3 regions of the Thermaerobacillus caldiproteolyticus genome follow, and region 2 is predicted to be linked to each of the others. Evidence: riboswitches for the same ligand, from Rfam matches in the RefSeq annotation. Region 2 holds a riboswitch; each other region holds the start of a gene.

Region 1 (5,619 bases), 1.2 Mb from region 2:
CCATCCCAGAGCCAGTGACCAATGCGGTTTCTGTTCCTTCAAGCTCAGCCATAATTTTCTTTACACGCTCATGCACTGGATTACCATAACGCGTGTAATACCGCGGATGACGAGGGGTTCCCGCCATTTCTGCGAATTCACTGGAATTATGGGCACGAAACGTAGCTGTGTAATAAATCGGCGGAGCCACTGCCCCATCATTGGTTACCCAATCATCAGCATGTACGACCAAGGTTTCGTTTCGGAGTCCTTCAAGGTTCAACTCTTCATGATTATCACGTTTGCTCATCTGCTCTCTCTCCTTTGCTTTTCTAAATACTCAACTACTAGACGATAAACACAGTTAGCTCCGATCTATACCAATCCATCTTCGTGGCAAAGAATTTAGCGTCAACCGAAATGTTCCGCTTTTTGCAAGATTTCTACACTTTTTCTCAGAATACGTAATGAAATAATCGATGAAAATATAAAGAAACTCATCTTTGATTTAAATAATGGTAAAAATCTACTCTACCATTATCTCACGGTAACTTTATGGTAGCCATTCTTATAAGTATAAAGCTTCAATCACCCCGATTTACTTGAATGAACTCTCACATCACTCCCAAGAATTCTCTCGACTTATACATATACAAGTACTAGCTAGTATTTTGGTCGGTACGGATTTCTCTTTTAATTGACAGAACTTTTTTTCATTTCGTAACTTAATAGATATTATATAATTTTTTTAAAAAAAGTAAATCGGTAGTTCTATATAAATTCAGTTTGAAATTCCGACATGTTTAACCGACACTGATCCTTGTCTATACTGCTCTACACAAGTAAATCAAGGAGCGGATGAATCATGAAGAAAAAAGGATGACAAATGACGAACAACCACAGTTGGATCACCGCTAGAAACGCAGAATGAAAAATGCGAACATAGGAAAACGGAGTGAAAAGATGCACCTGCACTAGCCGCAATATAAGCTTGAAAAGATGTATAAACCGTTGTCGTTAATGTATCGATCTTTTTCCTTTAATATTTTAGTTGTTTTAATACCTTCATCAGTAACCGGAATTTTAATGATAACTTTTCCAGTAATTTGTTCAATTATATATTCTGCCTCAGCCACTACTTCTTCAGCCTTATCGCCAAGAGCTTGAACAAACAGTTCTTTTTCATTACCTAAAATAGTTCGAATTTCTTTTAACAAATCTAAATAAGTTTGATTTTCTTTGGCTATAATTGAAGCATTAGTAGTAACACCCGAAGTCGGAAAATATTCACATAAACGTGAATTTGTTTTGTATTTGCAGAATCAATATATAATCTCATTCTAACCACCCCTATAAAATACTATGGACTACTTTATGTTTGATACTTCATCATAAAAACTGATTTTGTCTTCTGAAGAACAGCTATTTTGCAATGAAATCAACAAACTTGATTGGGAGCTATAGAGCTTCAATAGTTAATTGACATTCAGGAAGATTATCCGGAAGAAAGAATCAAACAAACAATCAACTGACCAAAAAGTAAATAAAATAAAAAAACATTGACATAATATTTATTCATCTATATACTGTTAGATAAAACTCTGAATATTAAGTTAATTTTCTCTTATCGAGAGTGGTGGAGGGACTAGGCCCAAAGAAGCCCGGCAACCTTCAAGCAAAATTGCTTGACAAGGTGCTAAATCCTACAAGTCATCTGATATGATGACTTGAAAGATGAGAGGTCAGCGCTATAAAGTTACCCTCTTCATCGGAAGAGGGTTATCTATTTGCTCATTTTTTAAATCTATATGAGATAACAGCGCCTTTAATCCTAGTATTCATATAGAATTTATAAAATTAAATTATAAGGATAGGAGGACAAAATGATAAAAAGAGTAGATTCTTGAATGCATGTAGATGTTTTACAAAAAATTCTTTGATACGCCTATAAAAAATACCAGAAAGGAGAAATCATTTTGAGCATTGTAAGTAAAAAAACTTACCCCTCTTATTTATCTGATGAGTTATCAAGAAAATTTGTACAAAATGAACGCCAAGAATTTCTTTTACATCAAGCATCAGAGCTTGCTGAACGATTTTACGAAAAAGCTGACAATATAGACAAAGAAGGAAGGTTTCCATTTGAAAATTTTCAAAAGCTAAAAGATTGTAATTACCAATCACTTACTGTTCCTAAGCAATATGGTGGAGAAGAAATTTCACTGTATGAATTTCTTCTTATGCAAGAGCGATTAAGTCAGGGAGATGCTTCCACAGCTTTATGCATCGGTTGGCATCTTGGCGTTATTTATGATCTAAGGGAAAGACAAACATGGGATAGCGAAAAATTTAAGTGGCTGTGTCATGAAATTGTACAAAATAAAGTGCTAATTAATCGATTGGCAACAGAGAATGGAACGGGAAGTCCTACAAGAGGCGGAAAACCTGAAACGGTAGCGATCAAAAGAAATGGCAAATGGGTGATTACAGGAAGGAAATCCTTTTCATCTATGGCAATAGCTCTTGATTATTCATTAGTTACAGCCACCATTCAAGAATCGGGGAAAGTCGGATCTTTTTTAGTTGACCATCGCCTTAATGGGGTTAAAGTCGAAGAAAATTGGGATATGATTGGAATGCGAGGCACGCGGAGTGATGATCTTGTACTGGATCAAGTGGAATTACCAGAAGATTCACTGGTGGAATTGGATCAATTGGAATCATCGAAAGGCAATATAGGGAGGGCATGGTTGCTTCATGTTCCAGCATGCTTTCTTGGGATTGCGATTGCAGCTAGAAATTATGCCATTTCCTTTGCTTCTGAATATCAACCGAATAGTCTGTCTAGCCCAATCAAAGATGTTCCAGAGGTTCAAAGAAAAATTGGCGAGATGGATTTAGAGCTATTAAAAGCAAGACATACTCTTTATTTTGTCGCACATCGGTGGGATACATACCCAGAAAAACGCATGGAAATGAGTGGAGAATTAGCGGCAGCTAAACATATTGCCGTAAACAGTGCCAATAAAGTCGTTGATTTAGCGATGAGAATCGTAGGAGCTAGAAGTCTACAAAAATCTAACCCACTGCAACGATACTATAGAGATGTTAGAGCTGGAATCCATAATCCGCCAATGGATGATACCGTTATTTCTTTACTCGCAAAACAAGCATTACAAAATTTCAATTAAATCTATTGTTTTTAGTAAGACATTTATGTAAAACAAGATTTTCCATTTTGCACTACACATTTAGGGGGAAGAGCAATGAAAGCATATAAAATACCATTTTTGTTTATTGCGCTAGTATTTCTTATATTGTCAGGATGCTCAAGCTTGACTCAAAAAGCAAATAGTTCAGTGACTAAGACAATTAAACTTGGAGCAACTGCTGGACCGTATAGTGATCAAATAAAGCAAGCTATAAAGCCTTATCTCGAGAAAAAAGGATATAAAGTGGAAATAGTTGAATTCAACGATTATGTTCAACCTAATATCTCTTTAGACCAAGGTGCAATAGACGCAAATGTATTTCAAAATGAAATTTATATGAAGAACTTTGCAAAAACCCGACATATGGAGCTTTATGAAGTTATTAAAGTCCCAACCGCGCCTATCGGAGTATACTCCAAAAAACATAAATCATTAGACGAGATCAAGGATGGAACGACAATAGCTTTATCTAATGAGCCGGTAAATCAGGCACGAGCTCTTGCTATGCTTGAACAACTTGGATTGATTCAACTAAAAAAAGGAATTGATCCGACAAAAGTATCAGAAAAGGATATTCAAAAATATAATAAAAAAATTGTTCTAAAACCTTTAGAACCAGCACAGCTTCCACGAGCTCTTGGGGATGTTGATTACTCTTTTATCAATGGGAATTTTGCTATCTCATCTGGATTAAAATTGAAAGATGCAGTCGCATTAGAAAAGACGCCTTCTTACTATTTAAATGGGGTTACAGTACGAAAAAAGGATAAAAACGCTAAGTTTGTAAAAGATATCATTGCAGCTTATAAATCAAAGGAATTTAAAAAATTAATTAAAGAGGATGAAGAATATAAAGGTTATGTATGGCCTGATTGGTTTAAATAAATGCAAAAACAGTTCTTTATTCCATAATTTTTAACAAAATGGGAGGAAGAGAGTGTGGCAAAACAAATTATTTTAAATGCGTTTGAAATGGCAAGTGCTATGCATAATTCACATGGATTATGGAAACATCCTGAAAGCAAGAGACAAAGAGGATATAAAGATATCGATTATTGGATTAAGATGGCAAAGCTTTTGGAACGTGGTAAGTTTGATGCGGTCTTTTTTGCGGATGTACTAGGAGTATATGATACATATCGTCAAAGTAAAGCTCCTTCTATACGTGACGGCCTTCAGTTTCCAGTGAATGATGCGGCGTTCGTTATTCCTATTATGGCAAGTGTTACGAAACATTTGTCCTTTGCTTTAACAGTTAGTACTACTTACGAACATCCCTTTAGTACCGCAAGACGTTTTTCTACTCTTGACCATTTGACGAAAGGAAGAATTGCTTGGAATGTTGTCACTTCTTATTTACCAAATGCCGCGAAAAATTTTGGTCTTCAAGAAATGATCAAGCATGACCAACGTTACGATATTGCAGACGAATTCCTAGAAGTTACATATAAACTTTGGGAAGGTAGCTGGGAAGAGAATGCATTCATTGAAGATAAACAGAGTGGTACATTAATTGATCCAGACAAAGTACATGAAATAAATCATTCAGGAAAGTTTTTTTCCGTCGAAGGCCCGCATCTTTGTGAACCATCTCCACAACGTACACCGGTAATCTATCAAGCAGGTACTTCAGAAAGAGGCAGAGAATTCGCAGCTAAGCATGCTGAGTGTGTTTTTGTTGGTGGCCCTACACCAGAAAGAATTAAATACTATACAAATGACATAAAAAGACGTGCTGAAAAGTATGGCCGTAACCCAGATAATATCAAAGTATTTGCTTTTTTAACGGTTATTGTTGGAAAGACAACGGAAGAAGCAGAACAAAAATTTACAGAATTAAATCATTTGTGGAGTCCAGATGCTTCAAAAGCTCAATTTGGTGGAGCAAGTGGCTACGATCTAGCAGAATACGAAAAAAAGGATTTAAATGATCCTTTTGAATTTAAAAATACAGAGCACGGTCATTATAAGGCAGCTTCTCTTACGAAAGATGCATCTAAAAAACTTTCGATAGGTGAAGCACTTAAAAAACTTGAACAATTAGATCGGGAGTCTATCATTGTAGGAAATCCAGAAGAAGTAGCAGATGCCATTCAATATCGATTTGAAGCTTCAGGTGTGGATGGATTTAATCTTAATCATCTTGTTACACCTTCTAGCCTAGAGGATTTTATTGAATTGGTTGTTCCTATACTTCAAAAAAGAGGCTTATATAAGACTGAATACAAACAAGGAACGTTAAGAGAAAAGCTATTTAATCATGGCAGCAGATTATTACCAGAAGATCATCCAGGTAGTGCTTATCGTATGAAATCATTTGTTTTGTAGTGTTTGTAAAAAGGGCAATATCAAAGATGATATAATACCTCTAAAGTAGACGCAAAAATAAAGATAACCCTAATGGTTATGTTAGAATCACATTATGTCT
Region 2 (5,619 bases):
TCTCCCCCTTTTGTTTGTAAAATGCAAATATCATTCATTTGAATAGGCAAGGAACGAATCACTTACTTCCGTACATCGGTTTACAACAAACGCTCGATTTTGCCATACAGTCATTCAGAAGTTGGATCGAGCGAAGGACGGTTTCTTTTTCAAATTCACTCATATGCGAAAACACTTCCGCTAAATATTCGTTCATTTCCGCATCAATTTTTGCCGCGATATATGCCCCTTCCGTTGTTAGGGAGAGGATCATAATACGACGATCTTCTGGATATGGTGTTTTTCTCACTAATCTCATTTGGACGAGCTTTTGCACTTGCCGGCTAAACGTTGTAATATCCATCCCGAGCGAATCGGCTACTTGTTGAACGGACGGCTGTTTCAACCGGTCAATTTCGTACAAGATATGACTTTGTACTAACGAAATCTCCATCCCGTCGACCGAACAGCAATTTTTATTCAAAAAACCAAACCGCTTTGTCATCGTTTGAAATAAGCTGCGATGTTTTCCACTTCTGCCGCTTCTGTCTTATTTATTGTTTGCAATTTACAATTTTTTGAATGAAATTAGTTTCATGCATAAAAACCTCTTAACGCACAATGACGATACTAGGTTCATTTGAATGGTAACAGTATTATTTATTTGAGGAATCTTACAAACATAAGCATTTTCCTTTCCATTCCTTTCGTTTTTTTCTACAATAGAAGTGACAGAGAATGGAAAGGGTTACGGACAATGAAAGTGTTAGAGACGTATTTAGTTGCTGGGCTTACTGGCTTGTTGTTTTATATGATCCATTCACCGATTCCATGGATGCTTGGAGCAATTACGGGGATGCTCGTGTGGAAAACGGTGACAAAGCGGACGTTAGTAGCGCCAAAATTTCTTTCGAATATTGGACTTATTATTTTAGGAACATATTTTGGATTGTCGTTTACGAAAGATACGTTTCTTACAATAGCGCCTTATATTGTTCCGTTTCTTGTTGTCGCTGTTTTGATGATTGCCATCACTATCACCAACAGCATCATTGTAGCCAAATGGATTCATGTCGATAAAATTACGAGCGTATTTGCTTCAGTTCCTGGCGGGTTATCAGAAATGGTCGCCGCAAGCGAATCGCTGAATGCGAATACGGCGTTAGTGACGATTTTTCAGACGATTCGTTTATTAACGGTCGTTTTTCTTGTGCCGACCTTTGTTGTGCATTGGTTAAACGGCGGAGCTTCTGCCAGCGCGTTGCCAAATGGCGCTGCTTCGATGTCTGACGGCAACTATCTCTGGTTTGCGTTTAGTATCGCTGGTGGCTTGTTATTGCGAAATCTGATTCCAGCAGCTTATGTCGTCGGTCCGTTAGCGGCAACAGCAATGATTCATGTGAGCGGGATTGAATTACCAGCACTTCCTGCTTGGTTGATTGTATTCGCACAAATTAGCGTCGGGATGAATATGGGAAATCGAATTACCGTCGAAGATATAAAGCTCGGCGGAAAATTTGGTTGGGTGTATTTTTTGCTGGCATTATTGTTAATCGCACTTTCGTTAGGCTGCGGTTACGTGTTCGCGAAGCTGACAAATCTCCCTTTGGCAACGGCACTATTAAGCCTTGCACCGGGCGGACTTGTTGAAATGGTGTTGACTGCCCAATCAGTGGGAGGAGACCCTTCCATTGTAAGCTCGCTGCAATTTATCCGCCTGCTGCTCGTGATTATTGTCGTACCGAACGTGTTAAAATGGGCATTTCGCAAATTCGACTATATGACATAACAACAGCACCCAGATGAATCGGGCGCTGTTGTTTTTCGTATATATGCCGATAGCTAATCATCATTGCCTTCGCTTTTTCTTATTGTGCCGGTTCGTAAAATTCGATCCACTCCCCGTCCGGACCTAGGAAAAATAAATATTTCGCGCCGTTTGGAAGCGTCGTAATGTCTTCCCACACAAGTGGAACTCCAAGTGATTGCAACCGTTCTTTTTCTTGCTCAATTCCTTCAACAGTAAAGGCAACATGGTGAACTTTTCCTTCTGCCGGCAAATTCGGATTATAGCCTTCAATGAGTTCAACGATAATCGAGCCGTTCAGTCCCAAAAAAGCTAATTTCATGCTTCCGTTTGTATGAATGAGTTCGCTGATTAGCTCTAATCCAACGACGTTTTGGTAAAATTGCTTTGACGTTTCAATGTTTTTGACTTGAATGCCAACATGTTCAAATTTTTTGATTGTCATATTCCTTTCTCCTCTTCCTTTTTTAATTGAAAAATACCGCTTGCAAATATGGGGTCATATGTAAAATTGAAATCCCTTTTGCTTCTAGTTCGTACCAAATATAGCGGTCAAGTGCATATGGCCCTTCCGCCTTTAATTCTTCCACTTCCGCTAGTGTCAATATGACTTGGAACGATCGTCCCAATGCTTGACCATAGAATAGAAAAAAATTCGTGCCGTGATCCAGATGAACAACAGCCGATCGGTCAAATTGTAAAAGCTGTTGTCTTATGCAACAAGCAACATGAGCCGCAAATGTCTTCGCTTTTAGATGCGACGCCATGTAACTGCGAATAAGTTGATTCTCATTCATCCTTTCTCCTCCCACCTCCTTCAACAATAAAAAAACTCTTTTCGCTATGAATGACACGAAAAGAGCTTATAGCCGTTCTTATCATTCAAAGCGAAATCGCTTTGCGGGTAGGAGCACCTTGCATGACATGCAGGTTGCTGTGAAGTCATTGAGCCCGGTCTCTCGTTCACTCTTGATAAGACTATTCAGTTTAGGTTTATCTTACCATTATCTTTTGGTAATGACAACGATTTTTTCGAATGCTGACGATGCATAGTCAAAATGAAAGAAGGGCTGGTTGTACGTTGAACAAGCCCTTCTTGTTTTTTATTTGTTATTCTACTTCTGGTGTTTCTGATGTTACTCCAACATCTTTCCATTTCCAATTGAATTGGTAAACATCAGCCGAATAGTTTTTCACACGATTGTTCACCGCATAAATAATAGAGCGGTATAACGTTGGAATGACCGGTACTTCTTCGTTCATTAATTCTTGCCATTGATTGTAAATCTCTTTACGATATTCAGTGTCAAATGCTTGTTCAGAATGGCCTTTTTCTAATAATTCATCATTTTTATCATTCACCCAACGTGAATAGTTAAACATCACATCCCGGCCATATAATCCATATGGGTCGACATCTGTACCAGTGTACCACGCTGCTGCGAACACATCGACTTTCGGATCGTCTTTTTCCACCATATCGTAGAACGAGTTAAACTCAGCTAAACGACCATCGACAAGCTGCACATCTAAGCCAACATCTTTCCAGCATTGTATATAAAACTTCGCTAGCGGCTCGGCGATGTCTCCTCCACTCATTGAAAGGAAATTAATTGTAAATTTTTTACCATTTGGATCTTCGCGAAGCCCGTCTCCGTCTTTATCTTTATACCCTGCCTCATCTAACAGCTTTTTCGCTTTTTCAGGATTATAAGAATATCCTTTTGCCGTTTTATCATAATATCCCGGGAATGACGGTGGAATTAGTGTTGTAGCTGGGAAGCGTAAGCCATGATATAGCTTATCTGCGACAGCTTGGTTGTCAATTGCATACGCCATTGCTTGACGAAGCTTTTTATTTTGGAATTTTGGATTATCCATGACATTTTCTTGTTTCTTCGCATCCCAATGACCGAGTTTAAATCCGATATAGTTATACGCTAAATCAATTGCACCGATAAATTGAATATTTTTTGTCCCTTTCGCATTTACATATTGATCAGTTGGAAATTCAGCAATATCAATTTCGCCTTTTTTCAATGACTGAAGCACTACTTTTGGACTAACCACTTTTACAATAACGCCTTTTAAATTCGGTTTTCCCTCCCAATAATCGTCATTGCGCACGAATTCTACGGATTCCCCTGGGACAATCTTTTTAATTTTAAATGGGCCGAACCCGATTGGGTTTTTTCTAATTTTATCGGATTGCGCCAGTTGTTTAATCGGAATATCTTTTAAGTAATGCTTTGGCAGCGGAGAAGTCCAAATTCCTGTTAGCACTGATGGATTCGCATGTTTCCATGTAATGGATAGCGTTTTGTCATCAATGACTTTAATGCCGGAAATTTTATTTGTTTTTCCGCTATGATATTCTTCCATACCGACGATATCTTGGATAAGTGCATCGCCGTAGCGGACACCTGTGTAATCCTTATTGCCGATGACTAAATAAGCATATTCTAAATCTTCAGCTTTTACAGGCTCTCCATCATGCCAGTTGACATTATCTTTAATTTTAATCGTGATTGTTTTTTTGTCATTCGAAAGCTCATACGTAGCCGCTCCATCGTTAGTAATTTCGTAATTTTCATTCATTCGAAGTAGCGGTTCATCGAAAAACTGTAGCACTTCAGCATCCGGCTGTCCTTCATAAAATGCACGACTGAGAGTTCCTTCGAACGGAGTATCGTACACCAATCCGTATGTAAGAACTCCGTCTACTAGTTTTCCATCATTTTTGACGGCTATCGGGAATTTACTAATATCTTCCTTTTGAGAGGTTTGCTTGTTTTGGTTTGGCTCCTTGTTGCTGCTCGTAGAACTAGAATTGCTGCACGCCGATAACAATAGGATGATACCGGCTAAAACACTGAAAAACTTCCAATGCCATTTTCTCCTCAATTTCTCTTCCCCCTTTTTAGTTAGCCTAATCTTTGTCTTGCATCAGCCGCGCGTTTAAGTGCTTGGCCGATAAAATTTATACACAACATCATTACTAAAATGAGCAATGATGCAGGTAACCATACCCACCATTTATTTTGCAAAACATCGGGATTCATGGCATAACTGACTAAAGTGCCAAGGCTTGGTGTACTTTCCGGCAATCCAAACCCTAAATAACTTAGCCCTGACTCAATTCCAATATTTCCAGCGAGATTTAATGTTAAGTTAACAATAATAATTGAACTTAAGTTCGGTAAAATCTCTCGAACAATAATCTTCCAGTCGGGTGTGCCGAGCGTTTTTGATGCACTTACATAATCCAGTTCTCGCTCCGCCAACGTTTTCGCCCGAATAAGTCGTGCTTTTCCCGTCCATAAAAAAGCACTCATAATGAGAATAAACGTAAACACATTATATTTCGGTACAATTGCCACAAACACAATGACTAGCATTAAAAATGGCAACACAAGAATAAAGTCAATAATACGCATGATAATATTATCGACAACGCCTCCGAAATAACCAGCGATAAGACCAACGGTAAGACCGATGAATCCGGTGATGAGCGTAATCGCTAAACCGATCGTAAAAGAGTTTCTGGCGCCGATAATGAGCTGCCCAAAAATGTCCCTTCCACCGTAATCCGTGCCTAACCAATGTTCTGAAGAAGGCGGAGCATAAATGGATAGCAAATCTACCTTTACAATTTCTTCTTTATCTAAAATGAGAGAAGATCCATAAACAATCAGAAGAATGATCGAAAGTAGAATGAGAGAACCGAGCGCTAATTTGTCCCTCACTAATTCACGCCACATAATGGAGAAACTAGAAGGACTTTTTTCCGTTTGTACTTCGACTTGTTGCGGGCCACCTAGTTCAGCTTTCAT
Region 3 (5,619 bases), 1.8 Mb from region 2:
TTTCCTGTTCCGATGCACCTTGATCAAGGCAACCTTTTGTATGATAAATCGTGCAATACTCATCTTGGGTAGCCAGACTAATTCCAAGCGCGATGAGCTGCTTTTCTTTTTTCGATAATGCTCCTTCTTCAAAACAAGCTTCCGTAAAGGCATTAAAGCTTCTAGCGATTTCCGGCAATTTTTGCGTAAACGTTCCCAACCCTTCTTTGTAATGTTGTAACGCCGCTTCTGTCGATGTATAGCTTTGCTGATTCACTACAAACACCCCTTCGAAAGAATCATATCGCTGTTAGTATGCTTAAAGGAAAAGGAGATTAAACAAGCGAATTCAAATATAGTGAAGTGAAGACAAAATGATGTTGGACAAATGGATATCAATGTTTTTAATGATGCTCCTTTATGTTATATTCGCTCTCGGTTCACTAATGTTTACCGACATTGCGGTAATTGTGATTTCTGTACAATGTTCAGTCATCATTATTACTTTATTAATCGCTGTTCTTGAAAAACTGCCGAAAAAGAAATAACGGAAGCAAAACTGCTTCCGTTATTATTTTTGTGCCGCTGGAATAACTGCACCTTTATATTTTTCTTTAATAAAGTTTTGAATTTCTTTCGATTGAAGCACTTCTACAAGCGTTTTGATTTCTTTGCGGTTTTCATCACCTTTACGTACCGCAATGATATTGACGTATGGGTTGTTTTTTGGCGATTCGACTGCGATTGGATCTTTCGCAGGGTCTAAACCAGCATCTAACGCATAGTTTGCGTTAATGACCACCGCATCGCCTTCATTGTTTTTATAGATTTGTGGTAAAAGACCTGCATCAACATCTGCTTTAAATTTCAATTTTTTCGGGTTTTCGACAATATCTTTAACCGTTGCTTTTGTTTTATCTACACCTTCTCTTAGTTTAATAAGTCCTTTTTCTTCCAACATTGATAAAATACGACCATGGTCTGCAACAGAGTTGCTCATAATGATCGTTGCGCCTTTTGGTAGTTCTTCAAGGCTTTTGTGCTTTTTCGAATAGATACCGATTGGTTCGATATGAATGCCACCTGCATTCACGAAGTCATAACCGTATTCCTTTTTCTGAGATTCTAAATAAGGAATATGTTGGAAGTAGTTCGCATCAATTTCTTTATCCGCCAATGCTTTGTTTGGCAATATATAATCTTGGAATTTTACGATTTTAAGATCAATTCCTTTTTTCTTAAGAATTGGCTTTGCTTGTTCTAAAATTTCCGCGTGTGGAACGTTAGAAGCACCGACGACTAATTTTGTTGTTTTTCCTTCTTTACTTCCTTCAGCATTGTCATTGCTGCCGCATGCAGCAAGCGCTAATACGAGCACAGCTGCAAATAATGCGCTAAGCCATTTTTTCATACTATTTTCCCCCTTTTTATCGTTTATCTATTTTAGAAGTGACAAAGTCACCAATAAACTGAATGACAAAAACAATGACTAAAATAAGAACGGTAGCCACAAATGTAACATCGTTATGGTTGCGTTGGAATCCCTCTAAATAAGCAAGGTTTCCAAGTCCACCCGCACCGACAACGCCAGCCATGGCTGTATAGCCAACAAGAGCAATCGCTGTCACCGTGATTCCGGAAACAAGAGCCGGCAACGATTCCGGAAGAAGCACTTTCCAAATAATTGTCGCTGTTGTCGCTCCCATCGCTTTTGCTGCTTCAATGACACCTTTATCAATTTCTCGCAACGCAATCTCAACCATGCGCGCGTAAAACGGGGCAGCACCAATAATAAGTGCTGGCAATGCCGCATTCGCACCGAGAATCGTACCAACGACAAGCTTAGTAAACGGAATCAATAAAATAATTAAAATAATGAACGGAATAGAGCGAAAAATATTCACAAACGCCGCAATAATCGCATTCGCCAGCCGATTCTCCCATATATTCCCCTTTGAGGTTAAAAATAATAAAAGACCAAGGATAATACCTAACACAAACGTTGCAACAACAGCAATACCAGTCATATAAAGGGTTTCTACTGTCGCCGCCCAAATGGTATCCCATTGCACATTCGGTAAGAGGCTATTGAACATCGGTAATCACCTCCACCCCAACCTGTTGTTGGCGAATATAATCAATCGCTTTTGCTACTTCCTCATCTGTTCCATCAATATGCACGAATAATACCCCGTACGAACCTTGATGGGTCTGCGAAATTTTCCCTTGAAGGATATTCACGTTTACTTGGAATTGACGAGTAAGATTCGCTATCAATGGCTGCTCAGCTGCCTCGCCAACAAAGGTTAATTGAATCACGTTCCCTCTCGGATATTTATCTATTAAATGAGCAATCGTTTCTTTTGTCTCTTCCGGTTCAATGACTTGTTGAACGAACCGTTTTGTAATTGTCTGCTTTGGTTGACGGAACACTTGAAGCACTTCGCCTTGTTCAACAATCTTACCGTTTTCCATGACGGCTACACGATCACAAATTTTCCGAATAACGTGCATCTCATGAGTGATGAGAACAATCGTCAAACGAAGACGCTGATTAATATCTACCAATAAATCGAGAATGGAATCTGTTGTTTGTGGATCTAGCGCTGATGTCGCCTCATCGCATAATAATACTTTTGGATTATTCGCCAAAGCACGGGCGATGCCGACACGCTGCTTTTGGCCGCCGCTTAATTGTGATGGATAGGCATTTTCACGTCCTTGCAAGCCAACAAGCTGAATGAGCTCGTCCACGCGTTTTAACCGTTGTTCCTTTGGAACTCCTGCAATCTCTAATGGAAACGCAATATTTTCACGCACGGTTCTTGACCATAATAAATTAAAATGTTGGAAAATCATCCCGATTTCTTGACGAGCTTCGCGTAATTCTTTCCCCTTAATATTGGCAATATTTCGATCAGCAACGATGACATTTCCCTTCGTGGGCTTTTCTAGTCCATTTAACATACGAATTAACGAACTTTTTCCAGCTCCACTATAACCAATAATCCCGAAAATTTCCCCTTCTTTAATGTGCAAGCTCACATCATCGACAGCTGTTACTGAACCGTTGCTAGATTGATAAATTTTCGTTACATTTTCTAATGTAATCATTTGCTTCTCACCTTCCTTTTCTTCACAGCTGCTTCCTATCTTCGCCGACATACTTAAAATAAAAAACCTTTCTGCTCAAGAGAACAGAAAGGCATTATCTCCTATTCTGTCTCTTATCTCTCAAAGCAATCGCTTTGTGTGAATTGGCACCATTTCAGCAAAAATGCTGACGGTTGCCGGGTTTCATTGGGCACATCCCTCCACCTCTCTTGATAAGAGCACTGAACGCGCTTTATTCAATTAAAACTTTAATCAGCTCAAGTAGTTTTATAAATTACAAGTGTGATTTTAACATGCATGAAATAAAGTGTCAACAAAAACTTTGATCATCGATACAAAGACAAATCCGAGGCAACTTCAGTAGCGGCTTGAATTGCCTGTTCCAAATCTTCAATTAAATCATCCACATTCTCAATTCCAACAGATAAGCGAATCAAATCTTCAGTAACGCCAGATGCTTTTAAATCTTCTGCACTCAACTGCTGATGCGTCGTGCTTGCCGGATGAATAATTAAACTTTTCGCGTCACCAGCGTTGGCTACATGTGACCAAAATTTCACGTTGTTAATCAGTTTTGCTCCTGCTTTCCGGCCACCTTTAATTCCAAAAACAACGACTGCACCAGCTCCTTTTGGCAAATATTTTTCTGCTAAATCTTTAGACGGATGTTGCTCATGTTCCGGATAAAGCACCCATTCTACAGCTGGATGACGATCTAAATATTCAACAATTGTTCGCGTATTAGCAATATGTTCTTTCATACGCACATGTAATGTCTCAAGACCACAAAGTTAAGCTGAAAGGCATTGAAAGGACTAATGGCTGGGCCTAAATCACGCAATAGTTATACTCGCGCCTTAGCAATATCGGCGGCAGGTCCGAACGCTTCGGCATAAACAAGATTATGATAGCTCGGATCCGGCGTTGTAAATTCAGGGAATTTTGGTGAGTTCCAATCAAAATTTCCACCATCGACAATAATCCCGCCAAGCGTTGTTCCGTTTCCAAGTAACCATTTCGTTGCTGAATGAACAACAATATCAGCTCCATGCTCAATCGGTCTGCATAAATAAGGAGTCGCAAACGTGTTATCGATAATAAGTAGGATGCCTGCTTCATGAGCAATCTCAGCTACGGCTTCAATGTCTAATACATGCAGGCTCGGATTGCCGATTGTTTCGGCGAAAATCGCTTTTGTATTTGGCGTGATTGCCGCGCGAAAATTTTCCAGATTAGCTGGATCAACAAAATGCATCTTAATACCGTACTCTGGCACCGTGTTGCAAAAACCGGTTGCCGGGCTTCATCAGGCCAGTCCCTCTCCGCCTTTCTTGATAAGAAATGTATAATCGTTTTATTTTTTCGAATTGTACCACGCCATTTTCTTTTCGTTAATTATTTTCTTAATATTAAAAACCTTTAGCGAACAAATCGATAAGGCTTCGCTAAATGAAAAATTGATTCTAAAAGAAGTATATGCCGAAAGCTTCCCACAACGGACAACTCTTTCAGGCGCATTTGTTGCTGTAATTTTAATTCTCCAGTTAAAAGCGCTTGAATCGCCTCTTCTGAACCCCGAATCGTTAATAGTCTTTTTTCATCTACATTTTTTTCCTCTTCCGTACCGTTTTTTGAAATAGCAAAAATAACATTCTCGTTCTCACATTCAAACTGAATATATACATGCTCCTCAGGCAAAAGCGGTAATAAATGATGTAACGTTTGAATCCTTTCAATGAATTGCTGAATAAGACTATAGATCCCCATTGTTTTACCAACCTCCCCCATTAGTCTCTTACATGTACATTCCATGAGAAAGCGCATGAATCCTTTGCTAACTTCTCGACAAATGACCAATAAAATATACAAATTAAACCACAAACTCTATACGTATTACTGATATTTCCTGAGAAATATGTGAAATAAAGGGTTTTTATGTCGAATTTTTCTATATTTTTTTAAAAAAAAGCTGCCCGAAAAGATCACGAAAATGTGATTTTTTCGGACAGCCTTATCTTTCGTTCATTTTTTGGTTGGAATTTTAAATCAAGGGCTTCAAGCCATCTCTTTATAAAAGCTTTTTAATCGTTTCATACAAGTACGGAACGGAATGAAACGCGTATATTTTTTTCTCTAGCTGCGCGTTTCGGAATATGAGAAGACACGGAACACTCTCAATGCTCCATGAAATTGCACGTTCTGGCATATAATTAATGTCTGATTTGCAAAACTTTATATCAGGGAATAGCTCTTGAACAATTTCAAGCATCCGGCTTGCGAGCTGACATGTTCCGCACATCGGCGTATATAAATAAACGCATACAATCTCCTCTTGTTCGATTGCTTCGTCGATTTGCTCCAATGTCAAGGCTTCCATTTGCGTATTTTTCACACCTTTTATAAATAATCCGTATGCACATCTATATTGGCGCTTAATAACACAGCCGCAATGTGTTGTTTTGGTGCTGCTGCTACTTCTCGATACATTCGATCAATATATAAATGTTCCGCTTCGGGAAGTTCACG

Evidence for each region. A riboswitch is a leader RNA that binds a small molecule or an ion and turns the genes downstream of it on or off. The one in region 2 is predicted to bind S-adenosylmethionine.
Region 1: another riboswitch for S-adenosylmethionine. It lies ahead of ISX45_RS16740 (acyl-CoA dehydrogenase family protein); the one in region 2 lies ahead of ISX45_RS04235 (hypothetical protein).
Region 3: another riboswitch for S-adenosylmethionine. It lies ahead of ISX45_RS13395 (methionine ABC transporter ATP-binding protein); the one in region 2 lies ahead of ISX45_RS04235 (hypothetical protein).

The regions. Positions count from the first base shown of each region.
Region 1 covers NZ_CP064060.1:3,324,641-3,330,259, reverse strand. Annotated here, with positions in the region: gene ISX45_RS16750 (trans-sulfuration enzyme family protein) at 1-289, opposite strand, end outside; gene ISX45_RS16745 (transaldolase family protein) at 954-1,226, opposite strand; SAM riboswitch class I at 1,601-1,720, shown strand; gene ISX45_RS16740 (acyl-CoA dehydrogenase family protein) at 1,956-3,170, shown strand; gene ISX45_RS16735 (MetQ/NlpA family ABC transporter substrate-binding protein) at 3,246-4,076, shown strand; gene ISX45_RS16730 (LLM class flavin-dependent oxidoreductase) at 4,131-5,519, shown strand.
Region 2 covers NZ_CP064060.1:814,567-820,185, reverse strand. Annotated here, with positions in the region: gene ISX45_RS04250 (MarR family winged helix-turn-helix transcriptional regulator) at 59-484, opposite strand; gene ISX45_RS04245 (AbrB family transcriptional regulator) at 737-1,768, shown strand; gene ISX45_RS04240 (VOC family protein) at 1,848-2,231, opposite strand; gene ISX45_RS04235 (hypothetical protein) at 2,254-2,583, opposite strand; SAM riboswitch class I at 2,659-2,765, opposite strand; gene opp4A (oligopeptide ABC transporter substrate-binding protein) at 2,897-4,690, opposite strand; gene ISX45_RS04225 (ABC transporter permease) at 4,711-5,619, opposite strand.
Region 3 covers NZ_CP064060.1:2,647,778-2,653,396, forward strand. Annotated here, with positions in the region: gene ISX45_RS13375 (carboxymuconolactone decarboxylase family protein) at 1-256, opposite strand, end outside; gene ISX45_RS13380 (hypothetical protein) at 354-527, shown strand; gene ISX45_RS13385 (MetQ/NlpA family ABC transporter substrate-binding protein) at 551-1,390, opposite strand; gene ISX45_RS13390 (methionine ABC transporter permease) at 1,407-2,075, opposite strand; gene ISX45_RS13395 (methionine ABC transporter ATP-binding protein) at 2,065-3,093, opposite strand; SAM riboswitch class I at 3,204-3,312, opposite strand; partial or broken gene ISX45_RS13400 (O-acetylhomoserine aminocarboxypropyltransferase/cysteine synthase family protein) at 3,420-4,381, opposite strand; gene ISX45_RS13405 (SCP2 sterol-binding domain-containing protein) at 4,513-4,860, opposite strand; gene ISX45_RS13410 (thioredoxin family protein) at 5,162-5,470, opposite strand; gene ISX45_RS13415 (toprim domain-containing protein) at 5,491-5,619, opposite strand, start outside.